2 regions of the Pectobacterium sp. A5351 genome follow, and region 2 is predicted to be linked to the other one. Evidence: predicted binding sites of a transcription regulator. Region 2 holds the regulator's gene; the other holds the start of a gene.

Region 1 (11,983 bases), 370 kb from region 2:
ACGGGAGGATACCGCGTGGCGCTTTGCTGCCTTGTCGGAAGCGCAGGCCAGAGAACATCTGTCTGTCATGCTGGATGGATATCGTCAGGGAATGAGCAGGCCGCTGTTACTGCTCAATAAATCGGGGAGCGCCTGGCTGGCTGAATGTTATGATCGTGAAAGCGATAGTCTGCGGTCAGATGAAGAGGCGCAGAACAAAGCGCGCGCCCGTTTATTGCAAGCCTGGCAGGGCAATATGGGAATGCGGGGGGAAGGCGAGGATTATTACCTGCAACGTATTATTCGTGAGTTGGATGAAAAACGAATGAATGAGGTGATTGAGGCGGCGCAAATCTGGCTACTGCCACCGTTCCGCTTTAATCTGGCGTGATGAGTAATGCCCGAGTCGATTTTGAGGTGCGAGAAGATAATGCACTGCAACGTGAAAAGTGATGGATATGAGGTTGGAGAATTGCATGCGTAAACAGTGGGTCTGGATTACCGGGTGGTTTCTTTTATTCACATTCTGGCTTCCGGCGAGTTGGGCAGAGACGGGCTGGCAGCCGCTGGCTCAGACCATTCGAAAAAGCGAAAAAGATCCGCGGCAATATCAGGCGATCAAACTGGATAACGGCATGACCGTTCTGCTGGTTTCCGATCCGCAGGCACCCAAATCGTTGGCATCACTGGCGCTGCCTATTGGTTCGCTGGACGATCCTGATAACCAACTGGGGTTAGCGCACTACCTTGAACACATGGTGCTGATGGGATCAAAACGTTACCCTGAGCCAGAAGCGCTGTCTGAGTTTTTGAAAAAGCATGGTGGCAGCCACAACGCCAGCACGGCGTCTTACCGCACGGCGTTTTATCTGGAAGTCGAAAATGATGCGTTGCGGCCCGCTGTAGATCGGATGGCCGATGCGATTGCGGAGCCGCTACTCGATCCGGTGAATGCCGATCGTGAGCGTAACGCGGTCAATGCGGAATTAACGATGGCGCGTTCGCGTGACGGTCATCGCATCGCGCAGGTAGGCGCAGAGACGCTGAACCCAGCACACCCGAGCGCGCGTTTTTCGGGGGGGAATCTTGAAACCCTGAGCGATAAGCCTGGCAGCAAACTGCATGATGAACTGGTGAAGTTCTACCAGAAATACTACTCGGCCAACCTGATGAAAGGGGTGATTTACAGCAATCAACCTCTCCCTGAACTGGCAAAACTGGCGGCCGATACCTTCGGGCGCATTGCCAATCACAACGCCAGCGTTCCTGCGGTTACCGTTCCTGTCACGACGGAGAAGCAGCGTGGCGTGATGATTCACTATGTCCCTGCGCAACCGAGAAAACAGCTGCGTATTGAATTTCGCGTCAGCGATAGTAGCCAGGAATTTCGCAGCAAGACGGATACCTACATTAGCTATCTGATCGGCAACCGCAGCCAGAATACGCTTTCTGATTGGTTGCAAAAGGAAGGGCTGGTTGAGTCTATCGGTGCGGGTTCTTCACCGATTATCGACCGTAACGGCGGCATGTTCGCTATTTCAGCCTCGCTGACCGATAAAGGTTTGGCACAGCGTGACGAGGTGATTGCGGCCATCTTCCGTTACCTGCAAGAAATCCGCACCGAGGGGATTCAGCAACGTTATTTTGATGAGATCGCACGCGTCCTGGATCTGGATTTCCGCTATCCGTCCATCAGCCGGGACATGGACTACATCGAATGGCTGGTGGATACCATGCTGCGCGTGCCAGTCGAACACACGCTGGATGCGCAGTATGTTGCGGATCGCTACGATCCGAAGGCCATTGCTGCACGTTTAGACGAGATGACGCCGCAGAACGCGCGCGTTTGGGTTATCAGCCCGAATGAACCGCATAATAAAGTGGCCTACTTTGTCGATGCGCCGTACGAGATGGATAAAATTCCGTCAGCAACATTCGCAAAATGGAAAACGCTGGGGCAAAAAATGTCGCTGTCGTTGCCAACGATCAACCCTTATATCCCGGATGATTTTTCTCTGATCAAAGCGGATAAATCGATAACCAAGCCGACGCTTCTGCTGAATCAGCCGGGGCTGCGCGTGCTGTATATGCCAAGCCACTATTTCGCCGATGAGCCGAAAGCAGAAATCACCCTGTTCCTGCGTAATCAGGAAGCGCGCAGTACCGCACGGAATCAGGTGTTGTTCGCGTTAAATGACTATCTGGCGGGGCTGGCGTTGGATGAACTCAGCTATCAGGCCTCAGTTGGTGGCATTAGCTTCTCCACTCGCAGTAATGATGGTCTGGTAATTAGCGCCGATGGCTATACCCAGCATTTGCCACGATTGCTACTGACACTGGCGGATGGCTATGCCTCCTTTACGTCGACGGAAGCGCAATTGGAGCAGGCAAAGTCCTGGTACTTGCAGCAGTTGGATGCAGTCGAAAAATCAAAAGCCTTTGAACAAGCCATACAGCCGATTCAGGCGGTATCGCAACTGCCTTACTTCGAACGCGGCGAACGACGTAAGTTGCTGAAAGATATTCACTTACAGGATGTGATTAATTATCGCAACGATCTGCTGCAAAAAGCCACGCCGGAAATGCTGGTCGTCGGTAATCTGACACCGGAGAGCGTGACCGAGTTAGCGACGACGCTGAAAGCGCATCTGAAGGCGAAGGGTGAAAATCTGTCACGCAGCGATGATGTCAAAGTCAGCAAGCCACAGCTCGCTAATCTACAGCGCCCAGGCAGCAGCACGGATTCTGCGCTAGCGGCAGTGTATGTGCCAACGGGTTACGCGGAAACGCAAAGCATGGCGTATAGCTCGGTGCTGGGGCAGATCGTTCAGCCTTGGTTCTATAGCCAACTGAGAACGGAAGAGCAGTTGGGCTATGCGGTGTTTGCTTTCCCGATGTCGCTTGGCCGACAGATGGGCATCGGCTTCCTGCTACAAAGCAACAGCAAACAGCCTGCTTATCTGTATCAGCGCTATGAAGATTTTTACCTGAAAGCGCAAAAACGACTGCGTGAAATGAGTGAAGAAGAGTTCGCACAGTATAAACAAGGTGTGATGAATGAACTGAATCAACGTCCGCAGACATTGGGTGAAGAAGCCAGCCGACTGCGTAAGGATGTGGATCGGGAAAACTTTGCTTTTGACTCGCGGGAGAAACTGCTCGAACAAATCAAACCGCTGACAGTGGCGCAACTGGCCGATTTCTTCCAGCAGGCGCTGAAGCCTGAGGGGCTGGCCGTATTGTCGCAGGTTTCCGGCAGCCATCATGGTAAAGCTGACTATGCCGCACCGAAAGGATGGCATACCTACGCGGACGCCTCTTCATTGCAGAAAACGTTACCGCGTGAGAAAGCGCCTGCGATGATCCCTGCGCCAGCCGCACAGCCCGCAGCGGATACTGCGGCATCGGACGCTGTCGGTAAGGTTGCAGCACAATGACAAGTGCCGCGCCGCAATCATTAGACGTCATGACGTTACCGCTCCTGGGGGAGCGGCTGATTGAGGCGTCGGCCGGAACAGGGAAAACCTATACGCTGGCTACGCTGTATCTGCGCCTGTTGCTGGGGCTGGGTAAGCAAGCCGCGTATCCACGTCCGCTACTGGTCGAGGAAATTCTGGTTGTGACCTTTACGGAGGCCGCGACCGAAGAGCTGCGGGAGCGTATTCGTGCCAGAATTCACGCCTTGCGTATCGCCTGCCTGCGTAAAAGCGCGCAGGGGAAGGAGGCGGAAAAGCATAAAGATGCTTCGCTCGCGCAACTGCTGGCGGAGATTTCGGACCATCGCGATGCGGCTGATGTATTGCTGGCGGCTGAACGGCAAATGGATGAGGCGGCGATCTACACGATCCACGGTTTCTGCCAGCGTATGCTCAGTACCAATGCGTTTGAATCCGGCGTGCTTTTTGAACAAGTGCTGATAGAAGATGAGCAGCCGTTGCGCCGTCAGGCCTGCGCCGATTTTTGGCGTCGTTATTGCTATCCGCTGCCGGTAGAGGTCGCCCGTATTGTCGGTCTGGAGTGGAAAGGGCCAGAAAACCTGCTGGCCGATCTGGCTCCTTATCTGCACGGTGAAGCGCCTGCGTTTCGCTTGCCGCCAGAAGAAGACGAAACGTTGCTGAGTCGACATGAGAAAATCGTGGCGACGATCGATGCGTACAAACAACGCTGGCTGGCGTCAGCAGCGGAGCTGGAAGCGTTGATTAGCGCTTCTGGCGTCGATAAGCGCAGCTACAGCAGCAAGCATCTTCCCAACTGGTTACAGAAAGTCACGCTGTGGGCAGAGCAGCCGACGCTGGATTATCAACTGCCGAAAGATCTGGTGAGATTTGCCCAGCAAACGCTAATCGAGAAGACGAAGAAAGGTGAACCACCTGTTCATGCCCTGTTTGAGGAGACTGAGCGGCTGCTTGAAACGCCGCTATCGCTGCGTGATTTGGTGATTGTGCGTGCGCTGTCAGCGATCCGGGAGTCGGTGCGTGAGGAGAAACGACAGCGTGCGGAGCTGGGATTTGACGATCTGCTGAGTCGTCTGGATATTGCGTTGCAGCAGCCGGGGGGAGAGCAGCTTGCCAGCGCCATTCGCGAGCGCTATCCGGTAGCAATGATTGATGAGTTTCAGGATACCGACCCCCAGCAGTACCGTATTTTCCGAACGTTGTACGTCAGGCAGCCGCAGTGTGGTCTGCTGTTGATCGGTGATCCTAAACAGGCTATTTATGCATTTCGCGGCGCGGATATTTTTACCTATATGCACGCGCGCGGAGAAGTGGCTGCACATTATACGCTGGGCACGAACTGGCGTTCGTCGCATCAGATGGTGCGTGGCGTTAATCGTTTGTTTGAGCGCCTCGACCATCCTTTTATTTTCCACAATATCCCTTTCCTGCCGGTCAAGCCTGCCGACTCTAAACGCGGCCTGGTGTTTGAGGTTGCCGGGCAGCCTCAGCCTGCGTTGCAATTCTGGCTAACGGGCTCAGAACCGATCGGCATAGGGGATTATCAGCAGCAGATGGCGCGCCAGTGTGCGGCGCAGATTCGTGACTGGCTGGCGGCCAGCCAGCGTCATGAAGCCTGGTTGGTCAGCGATGATTCACGGCGTTTGGTCAAAGCCTCCGACATGAGTGTGCTGGTGCGCAGCCGGCGTGAAGCCTCGCTGATTCGTGATGCACTGAGCCGTTTGTCGATTCCCTCGGTGTATCTGTCCAATCGCGACAGCGTGTTTAGCACGCCAGAAGCCAGCGATATGTTGTGGCTGTTGCAGGCGGTGCTGGCACCGGAGCAGGAGCGCACGTTACGCAGTGCAATGGCGACGGCGCTGATGGGGCTAGATGCCGAACAGGTTGATGCGTTAGGGCAAAGCGAAGCAACATGGGATGCGCTGGTGGATGAGTTTGCCGGTTATCGCACGCTGTGGCGTCAGAAAGGCGTACTGCCGATGCTGCGTGCGCTAATGAGCCAACATCAATTGGCGGAAAACCTGCTGGCGAGCGCGGACGGGGAGCGCCGCATTACCGATATCCTGCATATCGGTGAGTTATTGCAGGATGCCTCGGCAACGCTCGATAGCGAACATGCGCTGGTGCGCTGGCTATCGCAACAGATTGTCCAGCCGAATCCGCAGGCCGAGAATCAGCAGCTACGTCTGGAAAGTGACCGTCATTTGGTGCAGATCGTCACGATCCATAAATCGAAAGGATTGGAATACCCGCTAGTGTGGCTGCCTTTCATCAGTAATTTCCGCGTGCAGGATCAGGGCATTTATCACGATCGCGAGAGCTATCAGGCCGTATTGGATCTGCAAAATCATGAGGAAAGTCAGACGTTGGCGGAAGAAGAGCGGCTGGCGGAAGATTTACGTTTGCTGTATGTCGCGCTAACCCGCTCTATTTACTACTGTAGCGTAGGCGTTGCGCCTGTTCAGCGGTCACGTAAGAAAGACGGCAGCAGTGATATGCACCAGAGCGCGCTGGGCTATTTACTCCAGCGCGGTAAAGAAGCTGAGGCTGCCACGTTAGTCAGCGAGCTGGAGGGCATGGTCGGGGACGGTGTTGCATTGACACCGCTACAGGCGACGGAAACGCAGCGCTGGCAGCCGGATAGACCAGAGTTGGCAGAGCTACAGGCTCGTCATATTGAGCGCCAATTGCGCGACGGCTGGCGAGTCACCAGTTATTCGGGACTTCAGCAGCATGGCACCACAAGTGCGCAGGATCTGGTGCCGCGTCTGGATATCGAAGCGATAGGCGAGCGTCAGGAAACGGATGAAGCCCAACTGACACCGCATACGTTCCCGCGCGGCGCAAGTCCGGGGACGTTTTTGCATAGCCTGTTTGAAACGCTGGATTTCACCCAGCCTGTTGATGATGGCTGGCTAGCCGAGCAGTTGCAGCTACAGGGATTTGAAGCGCACTGGCATCCGGTGTTGAAGGTGTGGATGGATACGCTTTTGCATACGCCGCTTAACAATCAAGGGATGACACTGTCGGCGCTGGATAACACAGATAAGCAGGCTGAATTACAGTTCTATATACCAATTGATGCTCCAATACATGCGGCGCAGCTCGACCGGTTGGCAAAGCATCACGATCCGCTATCCGCGCGGTGTCCGGCGCTCTCTTTTCAGCAGGTGAAAGGCATGCTGAAAGGATTTATCGATCTGGTGTTCCGCTGGGAAGGGCGCTATTACCTGCTGGACTACAAATCCAATTGGCTCGGCCCTGATGCCAGTGCGTACACCCAAACGGCCATGATGCAGTCGATGGCCGAACACCGCTATGACCTGCAATACCAGCTCTATACGCTGGCTTTGCATCGCTATCTCCGTCACCGCATTGCGGATTATGTCTATGAGCGCCACTTTGGCGGCGTGTTTTATCTGTTTTTACGCGGCGTTGAGGAATCTCACCCCGGCAATGGCATCTTTGCTTGCCGCCCCTCTGCTGACTTTGTTTTTGGGCTTGATACGCTCTTCAAGGGAAAGATGCCTGACGATGCTGATACAGGAATTCCCTCATGATTGCCTTGCTTGAAATGGCACTGGCGCGGCGACTGCTGCGCCCGCTGGATATGCAGTTTGCCAGAATGCTGGCGGATGAGACGCAGCCCGCTCTGCTGCTGGCCGCCGCCTGCCTGAGCGCGCACTCGGGCGCGGGGCATGTGTGCTTACCGCTGGAGAATTTGCAGGCACAGACGCTGTTTGATGGTCGCGATCCTGATCTGGCACAACAGCTGCTTACGGAGGCAGGGCTCAACACGGTCGCCGCATGGCAGCAGCGTTTGCTGGCATCTGACGCTGTCAGCGACGGCAGTTCATCGACGCCGCTGGTGTTGCAGGGAGAAAAGCTTTATTTACAGCGCAGCTGGCAGAGTGAGGGGCGCGTGGCGCGCTTTATCGCCAGCGAACGCGATACGCTACCCGTTGATGAACCTGCGATCCGGGCCGCGTTGGATCGGTTATTTCCTGACACGGGCGAAGAGGTTGACTGGCAGAAAGTCGCCGCCGCTGTCGCATTGACGCGCCGTATTGCGATTATTTCTGGCGGGCCGGGGACGGGGAAAACCACGACGGTCGCCAGACTGCTGGCCGCATTGATTGAACTGAATACGGGGGAAGCGTTACGTATTCAATTAGCCGCACCGACTGGGAAAGCGGCAGCGCGGCTCACGGAGTCGCTGGGTCAGGCTCTGCATCGTCTGGCGGTGGAACCTCAGCAGCGGGATGCGTTTCCGCAGGAAGCGACAACGCTGCACCGGCTCTTGGGTGCGGTGACGGATAGCCAGCGCCTGCGCCATAATCAGGACAACCCGCTGCATCTGGATGTGCTGATTGTGGATGAGGCGTCAATGGTCGATCTGCCGATGATGGCGAATGTGATTGCTGCGCTTCCGCCACACGCCAGAATTATCTTTCTGGGCGATCGCGATCAGTTAGCGTCCGTTGAGGCGGGGGCGGTATTGGGCGATATTTGTCGTTTTGCCGAGGCTGGCTATAGCCGCGCGCGGGCGCAGCAATTGCAGCGGCTGACGGGCTGTAGTCTGGATGAAAGCGGCCCTGAAGGACAGACGACGGTCAGTGACAGTATCTGCCTGTTACGCCGGAGTTATCGCTTTGATCCGTATTCCGGTATTGGACAATTGGCGCAGGCGGTGAACGGCGGCGATGATGTTCGCGTGCGTGAGGTGCTGAATGGCGAGTTTACCGACATTACCTGTAGTCCGTTAGCCGATGCTGAAGAATATCAGGCCATGTTGGCACAGTGTGTCGACGGATATGGTGATTATCTACAGCTTATTACTGCGGGATCCTCGCCGGATGCCGTGCTGCTTGCCTTCCAGCGTTATCGCCAACTGTGCGCGTTGCGTGAAGGGCCGTTTGGCGTCGCAGGGCTGAATCAGCGCATCGAGCAGGCTTTGCATCAGGCTGGGTTGATTCAGCGTAGTCGTCATCCGCTTAACCGCTGGTATCCCGGCCGCCCAGTCATGATTGAACGTAACGATGCTGCTTTGGGCCTATTCAACGGCGATATTGGTATTGCCATGATGGGAGAGAGCGGGGAGCTACGCGTGTTTTTCCCCCTGCCGAATGGCGAAACCAAAGATGTCACGCCAAGCCGTCTGCCGCCGCACGAAACGGCCTATGCGATGACGGTGCATAAATCGCAAGGGTCGGAGTTTGATCATACCGCGCTGGTGTTGCCTAACCACTATTTGCCGGTGCTGACGAGGGAGTTGGTGTATACCGCCATCACCCGTGCACGCCAGCGTTTGTCTCTCTATACCGACATCAGGATCCTCTGTCGTGCGGTGAAGACGCCAACGCAGCGCTATAGCGGTTTGGAAGAGCGAATTAGCGCGTTAATGGCACGTTCTTGAGAGCATGCTGCTTATAGTGAACTGTTTTATTAGATATTAACGTCAGGCCGATTCGCGCTCAATCAGTGAAAAACCAATATCTACGATGAGCGCATGTGGGGATCCGATCGTTTGGGACTCGGGTTCACGCTGAGTGAACAGGCAAGGAAATGGACGACGCTGAGCGGTGAGTTTGGCAAGCAGCCATAAATGGACAAACGCTTGTGGCCGATTTTACGGTCGGCCACGAGCGGCGTTATTGAGTGGAATCGCTCAGAGGTCCAACACCAGAATCTTCGAGCGACGCTGGTAGTTGTACAGCGCCTGTTTTTTCTTCGGCAGCATTTCCACTTCGGCGGGTAAAAAGCCGCGCTCCTGGAACCAGTGGATGCTGTGCGTCGTCAGCACAAACAGCTTTTGCAGACCCTGCTGACGCGCCTGGGCGGCAATACGTAGCAATAGCATATCGCCGCGCGATGAACTGCGGTAATCCGGATGAACCGCAACGCAGGCCATTTCGCCGATGCTTTCTTCCGGGAACGGATAAAGTGCCGCGCAGGCGATAGTCAGGTTATCGCGTACCACGACGGTGAATTTGTCGATCTCCATTTCTAACTGTTCGCGCGAGCGTCTGACCAGAATACCTTGCTCTTCCAGCGGGCGAATCAGTTCCAGAATGCCGCCGATGTCATTGATGGTTGCACGGCGAACCTGCTCGGCGCTTTCCATCACGATCTGCGTACCGATGCCGTCACGTGAGAACAGCTCCTGCAGCAGCGCACCGTCATCCTGATAGCTGATCAGGTGGCTGCGGCGCACACCGCTACGGCAGGCTTTAACCGCGCCGCGCAGGAATCGAACCGTACCCGAATGGTAATCGCCAGCCTGTTCCAGTGCATCAATACGCTTCTGTGCATCGTCAGGGAACAGCTCGGAAATGATGTTGCCTTCTTCATTGGTCACGCCCTGTGAGGAGCAGAAACCGATCATCTTTTCCGCTTTCAGCTTAATGGCGAGCTGGGTCGCGACCTCTTCCGAGGTTAAATTGAAACTTTCACCCGTGACAGAAACCGCAACCGGTCCGAGCAGGACAATCGCGCCGCTATTCAGCTGGCGATGAACGGCTTCTTCATCAATGCGGCGAATGCGGCCGCTGTGGCAGTAGTCCACGCCGTCATCAACGCCAAGCGGTTGCGCGATAATAAAATTACCGCTGACGACATTAATATGGGCACCTTGCAGCGGCGTGTTGTTCAGGCTCATCGACAGTCGGGCCGTGATGTCCAACTGCAGCATCCCCGCCGCCTGCTTAACCAGCTCCAGCGTGGCGCTGTCGGTGATGCGGGTGTTTTTATGGTAGTGAGGCTCGTAGTGATGCGTTGTCAGGTTGGCATCGATCTGGGGGCGAGCGCCATAAACGACGACCAGCTTAATCCCCAGACTGTGCAGCAGCCCGATATCATTTACGATGCTAGAGAAGTTGGCATGCTCAATGGCTTCGCCACCTAACATGATGACAAACGTTTTGCCACGGTGGGCATTGATATAGGGAACTGAATGGCGGAAGCCCTGAACCAGTTCTGTACTACGTTCCTTCACTGCGAGCCCTCTTTGCATTTTTATTCGTAATTTATGTATTTTTATTCTTTATGGCGTAAAAGGCAAGAGGAAGTATTCACCATAAAAGCGAGGTTAATGCTTCAAATTTATGATATCCGCCTGTTATAAGGCCTGCAGATGATTTTTGCATGACAGGGCAGAGCAGATTCGTTAAAGTTTTTGACAATTTTTACCTTTATTCATTTTTTGATCGCTTATCCCATGCAGTAGCAAACAAAAATTCAGGATAACGCACAGCAATCAGATCGGAGCGGCATGTCTCATTCGAATCATCATCTGACTCGACGGCGTCTATTACAAAGCGCAGCAGCAACCTGGCTGTTAAGCGTAAGTGGTGTAGGGATGGCGGCGACAACACAGGTTGTTGCCGTGCGCGTCTGGCCGTCTTCTGCCTATACCCGCGTCACGCTGGAATCTAATCACCCGCTGAAATATAAACAGTTTAGTCTCAGTAATCCTGAACGCATTGTGGTGGATATCGAAAATGTTCACCTGAACAGCGTATTGAAGGAAATAGCCAGCCAGTTTCAGCAGGATAACGATCCGCTGATTAAAGAAGCGCGCATCGGCCAGTTTGATAAAAGCACGGTGCGTTTGGTGCTGGAACTCAAACAGCAGGTGACGACCAAAGTCTTTACGCTGGGGCCGGTGGCCGAATTCAAGCATCGGCTGGTGCTGGATTTGTACCCTGCGGCAGGGCGCTATGACAACGAAGAAGATCCGCTGCTGGCGCTGTTGGAGGATTACAACAAAGGCGATCTGGAGCGCACGCTGCCAGCAGAAGCGCCGAAAGCCGGGAAGGCCGGGCGGGATCGTCCGCTGATTATTATGCTCGACCCTGGTCATGGCGGTGAAGATCCCGGTGCGATTGGCAAGAATAAAACGCGCGAGAAAGACATCGTGCTGCAAATCGCCCGCCGCCTGCGCAAGCTGATCGATAATGAATCCAACATGAAAGCGCATATGACGCGCAATGAAGATGTGTTCATTCCGCTGCGCGTGCGGGTGGCGAAAGCGCGCAAGCAGCGTGCCGATCTGTTCATTTCGATTCATGCGGATGCGTTTACCAATCGTTCGGCAAGAGGATCGTCGGTTTTTGCCCTCTCGAAGAAAGGGGCAACCAGTACCGCCGCCAGATTTCTGGCAGAAACTCAGAACGAATCGGATTTGATTGGCGGCGTGAGCATGAGCGGCGATCGCTATCTGGATCACACCATGTTCGATCTGGTGCAGACCGTCACTATCAGCGACAGCCTGAAGTTTGGTCAAGAGATCCTGAGTCGGTTGGGTAAAGTGAATCGCCTGCATAAAAACAGCGTCGATCAGGCTGGGTTTGCGGTACTGAAAGCGCCGGATATTCCGTCTGTTCTGGTTGAGACGGCATTTATCAGTAATCTGGAGGAAGAGCGCAAGCTGCGTACCAGCCAGTTTCAACAGCAGATTGCCGAATCCATTTTTGCAGGCATTAAAGCCTACTTTGCCAGTCAGGCTCAGCAGTAGTTGATGTTGCTGATGTCGCACGATGGCTGCGCCT
Region 2 (11,983 bases):
GTTCAGTTCCTGTCCGGTTATGCCGTGCCGCCAGAAGACCAACGCGCACGCCGTGTCCCTCTGGTGCGATTTGAGAGTCGCCTCTACAAAGACATTTATCAGAACAATTAAAATAAGAATGCGGCCTTACCCTGATGGGGTAAGGCCGCAATAAACGAGCATTAACTAGCAGAAGAACGCATCACTTTTGATAGATAATCTCAACGCCTTCGTCATCTTCATCGTCCCAATCATCATCCCACTCTTCTTCAGCTTCTTTTTCTATTTCAGCCAGTTGTTGACGATGGTAATCGTCCCACATGAATTCAACTTTTTCCGGTGCGCTTTCAGCAATCGCCGTCACTTTCGGATTGGCTTTCAGGAAGCTCATCACATCCCAGCAAAGTGGCGTGACGCCTTCACGGTTCGCCGCAGAAATCAGGTAATATTTCCCTTCCCAGCCAAGCGCAGTCGCAATCTCTTTAGCTCGTTTTTCCGCTTCAGCTTTGTCGATCAAATCAACTTTGTTGAAAACCAGCCAACGCGGTTTTTCTGCCAAACCTGCGCCGTACTGCTCTAGCTCGTTGATAATGATTTTGGCATTTTCAACCGGGTCAGACTCATCAATCGGAGCCAGATCAACCAAGTGCAACAGAACACGGCAGCGCTCCAGGTGCTTCAGGAAACGAATCCCTAACCCAGCGCCTTCGGATGCTCCTTCAATCAAACCAGGAATATCCGCCACAACAAAGCTCTGTTCGCTATCCATACGAACCACGCCAAGGCTCGGCACCAGTGTGGTAAACGGATAGTCGGCGACTTTTGGTTTTGCCGCTGATACCGCACGGATGAAAGTCGATTTACCTGCGTTGGGCAGCCCCAGCATTCCCACGTCAGCCAGCAACAGCAGTTCCAGTGTCAGCTCACGTTCTTCACCTTTCGTGCCGCTGGTCTTCTGGCGAGGAGCACGGTTGACGGATGATTTAAAACGCGTGTTACCTAAACCATGCCAGCCGCCTTTCGCTACCATCAGGCTCTGCTGATGACGCGTCATATCACCCAGCACTTCGCCAGTTCCCTGATCGAGAACACGCGTACCAACCGGGACTTTAATCGTAATATCTTTGCCGCGCTTACCCGTACAGTCACGGCTTTGCCCGTTTTGTCCACGCTCAGCGCGGAAAGATTTTTCAAAACGGTAATCGATCAGTGTGTTCAGGTTTTCGTCAGCCAGCAGATATACGTCGCCACCATCACCACCGTCACCGCCATCTGGGCCGCCGTTAGGAATATATTTTTCACGACGAAAGCTAACACAACCGTTACCGCCATCGCCTGCCACAACAAGAATTGTGGCTTCATCTACAAACTTCATTGATTCTCTCCGCAAAAAACCAATAGAGAATATCTACGTGTTTTAGGCTTGTTATTGGTTCTCTTTGGCGTAACTTTTTGATTTTATGGCATGTAGCGTAGTTCTACTCACCATTAAAAAAACTGACGCACCAGAACGTATTCTAGCAAAGGAGCGGATTGTACCTGCCTGCTCCAATAATTTCATCTGTATTAAAAATAAGCAACACATGCAAAATGCCAAAAGTCGACGGTGCCCCTCTGCAATACGTGTTCTTTCAGGCTACTTCTGCACCAGCAATGGCGGCACACGTTCTTTCTTACCGGGGAAGAAACGATGTCCGATAGCAGAAAACATCGCACCGGCAACCACGACAAAAGCGCCCAGGTAACCAACCCAGTTCAGCACTGGCGCAGCAAAGAAAGTCGGCCAGCCTAACGCCAGTAGATCGGAAAAAAACAGCGTAAACAGCGGCGTCAGCGTAATGACGGCACTAACCTGCGATGCCTGCCAGCGCGCCATGGCCTCCGCAAGCGCACCATACCCAATTAATGTATTCGCACCGCAGAATAGCAGGCAGATAAGCTGCCAGTTGCTTAGTTGGAAAATAGCCTCAAGCTTGGTAAAAGGCGTAATAAACATAACGCAAAGCACATATAGCAGAAACAGAATTTGCTGTGATGTCAGACGCCGCAGCAGCACCTTCTGCGCTACGCCATAGGAGACCCACACCGCAGCCGCGCAGACGCCTAACAGCACGCCCAGCGTGTAGTCCGTCAGCCGGGTAAAAATCTCAATCAGGCTGGTATTAAAGAACAGGATCAGGCCGCAGATCAGCATGATCGCGCCAATGACCTGCGTGCCACGCATCTTTTCCTTTAAGATAAGTACGCTGGCGAACATCATACCAACAGGAGAAAGCTGCCCGATAACCTGAGACGCCGTCGGGCTCAGATATTGCAGAGACGAGCTAAAGAAAACAAAATTGCCTAATAATCCAGCGGTTGCAATCAGTAGCAGAACCCACCAACGCCGATGCAAGAAAACTCGCATTGGCGGTAAATTCTTACGGTATGACAGAATAATGCCGAGTCCAATCGACGCGATAAAAAAGCGATACCAAACAATCGTATAAGGTTCCATTACCACCAGAACCTGTTTCATGGCTATCGGTAACGCGCCCCAGCAAACTGCCGTAGTCAGCGCCAGACAAAGACCGATACCCGTCTGCTGTTTAGTATTCATACTTACCCAGATGGTTTACTCAGAATCAGAATGTAAAAAGCCCCGCAAAGAATTGCGGGGCTTGAATCCGTAAGACCTAACGCGAAAAATTATTCAGCAACGATGCTGATATATTTGCGGTTTTTTGGGCCTTTAACTTCAAACTGAACTTTACCATCAGTCAAAGCAAACAGAGTGTGGTCTTTCCCGCAGCCAACGTTAGTTCCTGCGTGGAATTTGGTGCCACGTTGACGAACGATGATGTTACCAGCCAGTACACTTTCACCGCCAAAACGTTTTACGCCCAGACGTTGTGCATTAGAGTCACGACCGTTACGGGTTGAACCGCCAGCTTTTTTGTGTGCCATTTAATCCGCTCTCCTAATCTTAAGCGCTGATGCCGGTAATTTTCACGTCAGTGAACCACTGACGGTGGCCTGCTTGCTTACGGTAGTGTTTACGGCGACGGAACTTAACGATCTTCACTTTTTCGCCACGACCATGAGCAACAACTTCAGCTTTGATTTTACCGCCATCGACGAAAGGAACGCCGATTTTGATTTCTTCACCGTTGGCAACCATCAGAACCTGGTCAAACTCAACGGCTTCACCAGTTGCGATGTCCAGCTTTTCCAAGCGAACGGTTTGACCTTCGCTTACTCGGTGTTGTTTACCACCACTTTGGAAAACTGCGTACATATAAAACTCCGCTTTCCGCGCACCCGTTAATAGGTTTCAGAGCACGCTATAAATATTCATAATAGGGCGCGAATTCTACGCAAAAATACTGCGGATGACAAGTGCATAATCAAAGGATGTGAAGAAAAAGAATACAACGTATGAACTGCCGTTTATCTCTCTCATTTTTCAAGTACAATCGGCGCAATAAGTTCCGTCTTGCCGATATGCAACAGCAATCTTACGGCAGTGTTGAAGACATACGTTGGCATAAACCATGAATCTAGAACAAATTACAACATTAACCGCGCAGGATATGGCAGCTGTTAATAACGTCATTCTTGAACAACTGAATTCCGACGTCGTTTTGATCAACCAGCTTGGGCATTACATCATCAGCGGCGGAGGAAAACGTATACGCCCAATGATTGCTGTTCTGGCCGCCAGAGCCCTCGACTATAACGGTGATAAACATGTCACTGTTGCTGCACTGATCGAGTTTATCCATACCGCAACGCTGCTGCATGATGACGTGGTAGACGAATCTGACATGCGCCGGGGTAAAGCAACGGCCAACGCCGCCTTTGGCAACGCCGCGAGTGTGCTGGTTGGGGATTTCATTTATACCCGCGCCTTCCAGATGATGACCAGCCTCGAATCGTTACGCGTGCTGGCGCTGATGTCAGAAGCAGTAAACGTTATTGCTGAAGGCGAAGTCTTGCAGTTAATGAACTGCAACGACCCGGATATTACTGAAGAAAGCTATATGCGCGTCATTTACAGCAAAACGGCACGTTTATTTGAAGCCGCCGCGCAATCTTCATCCATCCTTGCAGGCGCAACGCCAGAGCAAGAAAAAGCGCTTCAGGACTATGGCCGCTACCTGGGCACCGCGTTCCAGTTAATTGACGATCTGCTTGATTACAGTGCAGACGGCAAAACACTGGGCAAAAACACGGGCGACGACCTCAATGAGGGCAAACCAACGCTGCCGCTGCTGCACGCCATGCGTAATGGTAATGCAGAACAGAGTTCGCTGATTCGTCAGGCAATTGAAGAAGGAAACGGGCGCCATCTTCTGGAACCGGTGCTTGCCGCCATGCAACAATGTGGTTCGCTTGATTACACACGTCAGCGTGCAGAAGAAGAGGCAGATAAAGCGATTAGCGCATTGCAGCAGTTGCCAGAAACGCCATACCGTATGGCGCTCGAAGGCCTTGCCCACTTAGCCGTACAGCGCGATTTCTAATCGTGGTGTGAGGTACTTGCCTGATAACGTAATCACCGTTAACTCAATCGTAAGTAGCGCTGCCTTGCAGCGCTACTCGTTCGCAGACTAGGCAGTCTGGTCGATGGTGACATCATCCAGCCGAGACAACATCGCTATCGTCCCTTCACGCAAGATGAAATTAATCAGTCGGGTTCGTTCATCAACGGAAAGTTGATGGAAAATATGCACCCACGATGACATCAGCGTTGGCTCATTATCGATACGATAATATTCTGTTGGCGGATTCTCTTTTACTAGCAGAGAGTTCCTGACCTCGTTCGGCAAACTGCGAATAGAATATTCGACACCACGCCCTTGAACCCCTTTCCTTCTGCGCTTTTCCCAACCGTCGTCTCGCGCCCGTTTATTCAGCCCCTGCGGTGACTTCGGCAATCCACCTACGCCAACCAGCTCACTTGTTGCAAACCATTCTTTGTCCATACTCGTCACTCCCTTGTTTGTTTTGAACAGGCATTACGTCAACTCGCCCAAAAGTTTCCATATAATAGACTATAATTACCTAAACCGCTAACTTTTACACGTTACCGGCACACCTAAGTAATAAAGAAATGATTAAATCCCGTGCAATACTGAAACATCGCAGCCAGAGCAATACGGCAAATCAAAATAAAATGCAGGCCCCTTCTTCAGCACAGATTGGCAATCGAAAAACCTGCTCTCCATGATTCAGTCAATCATCCATTGATAAGATCGGTTCTTCATCCGACGGTGTAATACCCAACTGGCTCAGCGTAGTTGACACGCCGACTCGAAGGATATAAGCAATCAGATCATCTCTTTCTTTTTCAGACAGTTGTTGATAAATCTGCATCCATACCGCCAAGGCCGCGGGCTGTTTCGTCGAGTAGTCAGAAGGCTCGATTTCGAGTAATAGGGATTTTTTTACTATATCCGGTAAGCTGTGAATTGAGTACTCCACTCCTCTTCCCTGGACGCCTTTACGGCGACGCTTCTCCCATCCATCCTCACGGGCGCGCTTATTCAATCCTTGTCTTGATTTCGGAAGGCCGCCGACTCCAACCAATTCGCTGGTAGCAAACCACTCTTTTTTCATTGCCTTTCATCCTGATAGTGCCATCCCTAACAAAAACGCGCTTATTTGGAAATTAATTGAGAATTTTAAGGAAAATTAATGCTATATTATTTCCAAATAGTAATGTCATGTTAGCTCGGCATATAACTAACATCCGTTATTTATACCACTAATCTACAGTCGTCTTATAGCAAATAAGGGAAGGAATATGATTTTAAGGAAACAAGACTGGCATCCCGCTGATATCATTGCTGCACTGCGCAAGAAAAACACGACGCTGGCGGCAGTATCGCGAGCGGCCGGATTAAGCTCATCAACGTTAGCTAACGCCCTCTCACGCCCCTGGCCCAAGGGGGAATGGCTTATTGCTGATGCGTTAAATATTCACCCCTCAGAGATTTGGCCAAGCCGATACTACGATCCGGAAACCAATGAGCTTATCGACAGAAAAAAACTCATCCGCCCCGATTAAAAAAGAAAAGCCGGAGATCACTATCTCCGGCTTTTTATTCAACGTCACGTATTACAAGAATTTCAATGATTAATTCTTGATGAACGTCTCGCCTAGCTCAATATCCTGCTTCAACGTATCCAGCATGCTGCTAAGCGCGTTTTGCTCAAAAGCACTTAATGTGCCGATGTCTTTACGCTCTACGACGCCGTCTTTGCCCAATAGCACCGGCTGAGCGAAGAAGCGGGCATATTTGCCATCGCTTTCAACGTATGCACATTCCACCACACCGCTTTCGCCTTGCAGTGCACGAACCAGAGACAAACCAAAGCGTGCAGCAGCCTGACCCATAGACAAAGTGGCCGATCCGCCACCTGCTTTGGCCTCAACAACCTCGGTGCCCGCATTCTGAATACGCTTGGTCAGATCGGCCACTTCCTGCTCACTGAAGCTGATACCAGGAACCTGAGACAGCAGTGGAAGAATCGTCACACCAGAGTGTCCGCCGATAACTGGCACATTAATATCCTGTGGCTGTTTGCCTTTCAGCTCAGCAACGAAGGTATTGGAACGGATGATATCCAGCGTGGTAACGCCGAACAGTTTGTTTTTGTCATACACTCCAGCTTTTTTCAGCACTTCAGCAGCGATGGCAACGGTCGTGTTCACTGGGTTAGTGATAATACCGATGCAGGCTTTCGGGCAGGTAACCGCAATTTGCTCAACCAGATTACGCACAATTCCCGCATTGACGTTGAACAGATCGGAACGATCCATACCAGGTTTACGTGCCACACCAGCAGAGATCAGCACGATATCCGCGCCAGCAAGCGCAGGTTTAGCATCTTCACCGCTATAGCCTTTGATCTTCACTGCTGTAGGAATGTGGCTCAGATCGACAGCAACACCCGGCGTGACCGGAGCAATATCGTAAAGGGATAGTTCTGAACCTGAAGGAAGCTGGGTTTTGAGGAGGAGTGCGAGTGCCTGACCGATACCACCTGCTGCTCCGAGAACTGCAACTTTCATCCTAAACTCCTTATTATCGTAAAATAAAAAAGTGCCGTGAATTCATTTGGTTATAAACAGAATATAAAAAATGGGGATAAGATCAGTCTACTCACCTTTCTGCAAATGACATGAGAGACAAAAATACGCTATGTCTCTAATAATAAATCAAAAACAACCATTCGTTTGAAAGGTAAGTAAAGTTAATAAGCTATTGAGCTATAACGCGGTGTTCATTCACGTGCAATTAACCGGTGCGCTACATTACACCGATCAATGGCGTCCAAACAACATCATTCTGATAACATTTAATTTACTTTTATGTGACGCAGGACGCATTTCTCGGACTACTCACGGACCGAATTTTTGTGAAAACAGCGACTAGCACATATCTGAGGAAATAGACTGGAATTATAGGCGATTTAATTGCATAAAAATTCACACAACTGCATAATAGAAGGATTAACCATAACAATTAATCCGGTGCAGAATGCGAAATTCGACAAAACAAGAAGACCTCGTTAAAGCGTTCAAAGCGCTGTTAAAGGAAGAGAAGTTCAGTTCCCAAAGCGAAATTGTTCAGGCATTGCAAGACGAAGGATTTGAAAACATCAACCAATCCAAGGTGTCACGCATGCTAACGAAATTTGGCGCCGTGCGCACACGCAATGCAAAAATGGAGATGGTGTATTGTCTCCCAGCCGAACTCGGCGTTCCTACTACCTCCAGCCCGTTGAAGAATCTTGTGCTAGACGTGGACTATAACGATGCGGTCATCGTCATCCATACCAGCCCAGGAGCCGCGCAGCTCATCGCCCGTCTGTTGGATTCACTCGGGAAGTCAGAGGGAATCCTCGGCACCATCGCGGGGGATGACACGATCTTCACCACCCCGGCAAGAGGCTTCAGCGTCAAACAGCTTTACGAAGCTATTCTGGTGCTCTTCGAACAAGAGCTGTAACTCACTCGCCCGCTACCGTTTTTATTACTCGTTTTTTACTGGGTATTTTCGCTACGTTTTCTTTGCTACGTGTAGGATCGCTACACGTAGCAATTATTGCCAAAACGCTTACACCGCGGGCAGTTCAGCCAATGGCCAACGTGGTCGAACGGATACCCCCAGCGTCTGACTGGCGCCATGCATCAGACGTACACTGCCCGCATAGGCAATCATCGCACCATTATCCGTACAGAATTCAGGACGCGCATAAAACACTTCGCCGCCACGTTTTGCCATCACTTCACCTAAGCGCTGGCGTAGCGTCCGGTTTGCACTCACGCCCCCCGCCATGACCAGTCGCTTAAAGCCCGTTTCATCCAGCGCACGACGACACTTGATCGCCAGTGTATCCACAACGGCATCTTCAAATGCACGAGCAATGTCGGCACGCGTTTGATCATCATCGCCGTTGCTACGAATCGTATTGGCTGCAAACGTTTTTAGCCCAGAGAAGCTGAAATCCAGACCGGGACGATCGGTCATTGGGCGAGGAAACGTAAAGCGCTGCGGATCACCCGCCTGCGCCATTTTCGACAACATCGGGCCACCGGGGTAATCCAGCCCCAGCAGTTTCGCCGTCTTATCAAATGCTTCGCCCGCCGCGTCATCAATCGATTCGCCCAGCAAACGGTATTCACCAATGGCCGTCACGCTGATGAGCTGCGTATGTCCACCAGAAACCAGCAGCGCCACGAAGGGAAACGCCGGTGGATTATCTTCCAGCATCGGTGCCAGTAAATGCCCTTCCATATGGTGCACAGGAATCGCCGGCACACCCCAGGCAAACGCCAGAGAGCGGCCGACTGTCGCCCCCACCAATAACGCGCCAACCAAACCAGGGCCGGCGGTATAAGCCACGCCATCGATATCACTCGCCTGCAACCCGGCTTCACGCAGCGCCGCCTGAATTAACGGGACCGTTTTACGCACGTGATCGCGTGAGGCAAGCTCAGGCACTACGCCGCCGTAATCCGCATGTAATTTGACCTGGCTGTATAACTGATTGGCGAGCAAACCGGTTTCTGTGTCATAAATAGCCACGCCGGTTTCATCACAGGATGTTTCGATACCCAATACGCGCATTGCTGTTCCTACTTTGATGACGATACAAGCGCTCGTTGAATGCCGCTTGCTTCAAACTGTGGATAGTCTACCATAAGCGCCCTGATTTCTGCGCTGGCCGTGGTTGGGTGTTTTATGATCACCACAATGCTTTACAAAGGCGTCACGTTTGCAGTAGAATTCCGCACCATTTTGAAAAGGCTGGCACAAGGCCAGCGGCAAACCGAATTTATTGAGGTGAGAGGCACATGCCGGTAATTAAAGTACGTGAAAACGAGCCGTTCGACGTAGCTCTGCGTCGCTTCAAGCGTTCCTGTGAAAAAGCAGGTGTTCTGGCTGAAGTTCGTCGTCGTGAGTTTTATGAAAAACCAACGACCGAACGTAAGCGCGCTAAAGCTTCTGCCGTGAAACGTCACGCGAAGAAACTGGCTCGAGAAAACGCACGCCGCACTCGTCTGTATTAATTTTCAGGAGGGTTTCCCTCCAACGCGTGATTAATCCGCAGACTTAGCAGTTGCATACGAAGGCCGTGCTTTCCGAAAGGAAGCGCGGCTTGTTGTCGTTTATAAGCTATATCTAATGTAACCACCTTACAGAAAGATATACATCAGGGGCTTATGGCTGGACGAATCCCACGCGTATTTATTAATGACCTGCTGGCTCGCACCGACATCGTCGATCTCATTGACGCGCGCGTCAAACTGAAAAAGCAGGGCAAAAACTTCCATGCGTGCTGTCCATTCCATCACGAAAAAACCCCCTCATTCACCGTAAACGGTGACAAACAGTTCTACCACTGTTTTGGTTGTGGCGCACACGGCAACGCCATTGACTTTTTGATGAATTACGATCGTCTCGAATTCGTTGAAACCATTGAAGAACTGGCCACCCAATACGGCCTCGAAGTGCCTTATGAAAGCGGCACTGGCCCAACCCAGTTAGAGCGTCATCAGCGGCAAAGTCTGTACGAATTGATGGGACAGCTCAGCGGGTTCTATCAACAAGCACTAAGCCAGTCAGTCGGTACGCCAGCGTTGCAGTATCTGCAACAGCGCGGTTTAAGCGCAGAGGTTATCAGCCATTTTGCGATCGGCTTCGCCCCGCCCGGCTGGGATAACGTCTTAAAGCGCTTTGGCCGCAATAATGATGACCGCAGCACATTGAACGATGCCGGCATGCTGGTGACTAACGATCAGGGCCGAACGTACGACCGCTTCCGCGAGCGAGTGATGTTCCCCATTCGCGACAAACGGGGGCGAGTGATTGCTTTCGGCGGACGCGTATTAGGCGACGGTACGCCAAAGTACCTTAACTCGCCGGAAACAGAGATTTTTCATAAAGGTCGCCAGCTGTACGGCCTGTATGAAGCGCAGCAAAGCCACGCGGAGCTAAAGCGACTTTTGGTTGTTGAAGGCTATATGGATGTGGTGGCGCTGGCGCAGTTTGGTATTGATTATGCGGTGGCGTCGCTGGGTACTTCGACGACCGCCGATCACATTCAGTTACTCTTTCGCGCCACCGATCTAGTGGTGTGTTGTTATGACGGAGACCGTGCCGGCCGCGAAGCGGCATGGCGCGCACTGGAAACTGCGCTACCCTATTTGAACGATGGTCGTCAGCTACGCTTTATGTTTCTGCCGGACGGTGAAGATCCCGACACGCTGGTACGTAAAGAAGGCAAAGCCGCCTTTGAACAGCGCATGGAACACGCTCTGCCGCTGTCGCAGTTTCTGTTTGAAACGCTGCAACAGCAGGTGGATATGAGTTCGCCCGATGGCCGTACCAAGCTCAGCACGCTGGCGCTACCGCTAATAGGCCAGGTACCGGGAGAAACGCTGCGGCTGTATTTACGCCAGCAGCTCGGCAACAAGCTGGGCATTTTGGACGACAGCCAGTTGGACAGGCTACTGCCGAAAGTGGCAGAGCAGGCGCAGTCTTACCAACCGCCGCAACTAAAAGTCACAACTATGCGTATACTTATAGGACTTTTAGTACAAAACCCCAGGCTGGCGGCAGAGGTTCCTGACCTCGCGCTGGAAGGGATTGAAGAAGACAAAGTGGCTGGTTTATCGCTGTTTCAGGATTTGGTGAAAACCTGTAACGCCAGCCCGGGAATGAACATGGGTCTGCTGTTGGAAAAATATCGTGACAGCAAATACCGCAAGCAACTTGAAACCATGGCTTCATGGAACCATATGATCGTAGAGGAAGAGCTCGACGAGAAGTTCAGAATCAGTCTGGCAGAGCTCTACGATCAGCTGTTGAAACAGCGACAAGAAACATTGATTGCCCGTGACAGAACGCACGGGCTCAACGCCAAAGAAAAAAAAGAGCTTTGGTCGTTGCAACTGGCGTTGACCAGAAAACACTGATACAGAGGCTTAATTGCCGATAAATAGCAGGGTTGAGCCCTGCAAAGAGCCGCTACAGGGGCCGCGGCGATAAGAAAAATACCCCTAATGCTATTGTTAGCGAACTACGCTGACCGACACCAACCCAAATACTCTGAAGTGTGGATACCGTCTTATGGAGCAAAACCCGCAGTCACAGCTGAAGCTGCTTGTCACCCGTGGTAAGGAGCAAGGCTACCTGACCTATGCTGAGGTCAATGACCATCTGCCGGAAGATATCATCGACTCGGATCAGATCGAAGATATCATCCAGATGATTAACGACATGGGCATCCAGGTGATGGAAGAAGCACCGGATGCAGACGATCTGTTGCTGGCCGAAAACACCAATGATGCCGATGAAGATGCGGCAGAGGCTGCTGCGCAGGTTCTATCCAGCGTTGAATCGGAAATTGGTCGCACTACCGATCCGGTTCGCATGTACATGCGTGAAATGGGTACCGTTGAGCTGTTGACGCGTGAAGGCGAGATCGATATCGCCAAACGTATCGA

What was found. Region 2 encodes ArgR, which controls arginine synthesis, uptake and breakdown. Its sites were predicted from a motif close to ANTGAATAAAAATACANT; they were not measured.
Positions count from the first base shown of each region.
Region 1: the regulator ArgR is predicted to act here: its motif matches at 10,461-10,478, upstream of argA (amino-acid N-acetyltransferase).

Region 1 covers NZ_CP116477.1:957,737-969,719, forward strand. Annotated here, with positions in the region: gene recC (exodeoxyribonuclease V subunit gamma) at 1-370, shown strand, start outside; gene ptrA (pitrilysin) at 456-3,416, shown strand; gene recB (exodeoxyribonuclease V subunit beta) at 3,413-6,994, shown strand; gene recD (exodeoxyribonuclease V subunit alpha) at 6,991-8,850, shown strand; partial or broken gene O1Q74_RS04605 (hypothetical protein) at 8,935-9,039, shown strand; gene argA (amino-acid N-acetyltransferase) at 9,103-10,446, opposite strand; gene amiC (N-acetylmuramoyl-L-alanine amidase AmiC) at 10,705-11,949, shown strand.
Region 2 covers NZ_CP116477.1:589,846-601,828, reverse strand. Annotated here, with positions in the region: gene dacB (serine-type D-Ala-D-Ala carboxypeptidase) at 1-111, shown strand, start outside; gene cgtA (Obg family GTPase CgtA) at 182-1,354, opposite strand; gene O1Q74_RS02785 (DMT family transporter) at 1,616-2,578, opposite strand; gene rpmA (50S ribosomal protein L27) at 2,668-2,925, opposite strand; gene rplU (50S ribosomal protein L21) at 2,945-3,256, opposite strand; gene ispB (octaprenyl diphosphate synthase) at 3,513-4,484, shown strand; gene O1Q74_RS02765 (DNA-binding protein) at 4,572-4,946, opposite strand; gene O1Q74_RS02760 (DNA-binding protein) at 5,197-5,580, opposite strand; gene O1Q74_RS02755 (helix-turn-helix domain-containing protein) at 5,768-6,031, shown strand; gene mdh (malate dehydrogenase) at 6,101-7,039, opposite strand; gene argR (transcriptional regulator ArgR) at 7,509-7,979, shown strand; gene tsaD (tRNA (adenosine(37)-N6)-threonylcarbamoyltransferase complex transferase subunit TsaD) at 8,088-9,101, opposite strand; gene rpsU (30S ribosomal protein S21) at 9,329-9,544, shown strand; gene dnaG (DNA primase) at 9,698-11,452, shown strand; gene rpoD (RNA polymerase sigma factor RpoD) at 11,607-11,983, shown strand, end outside.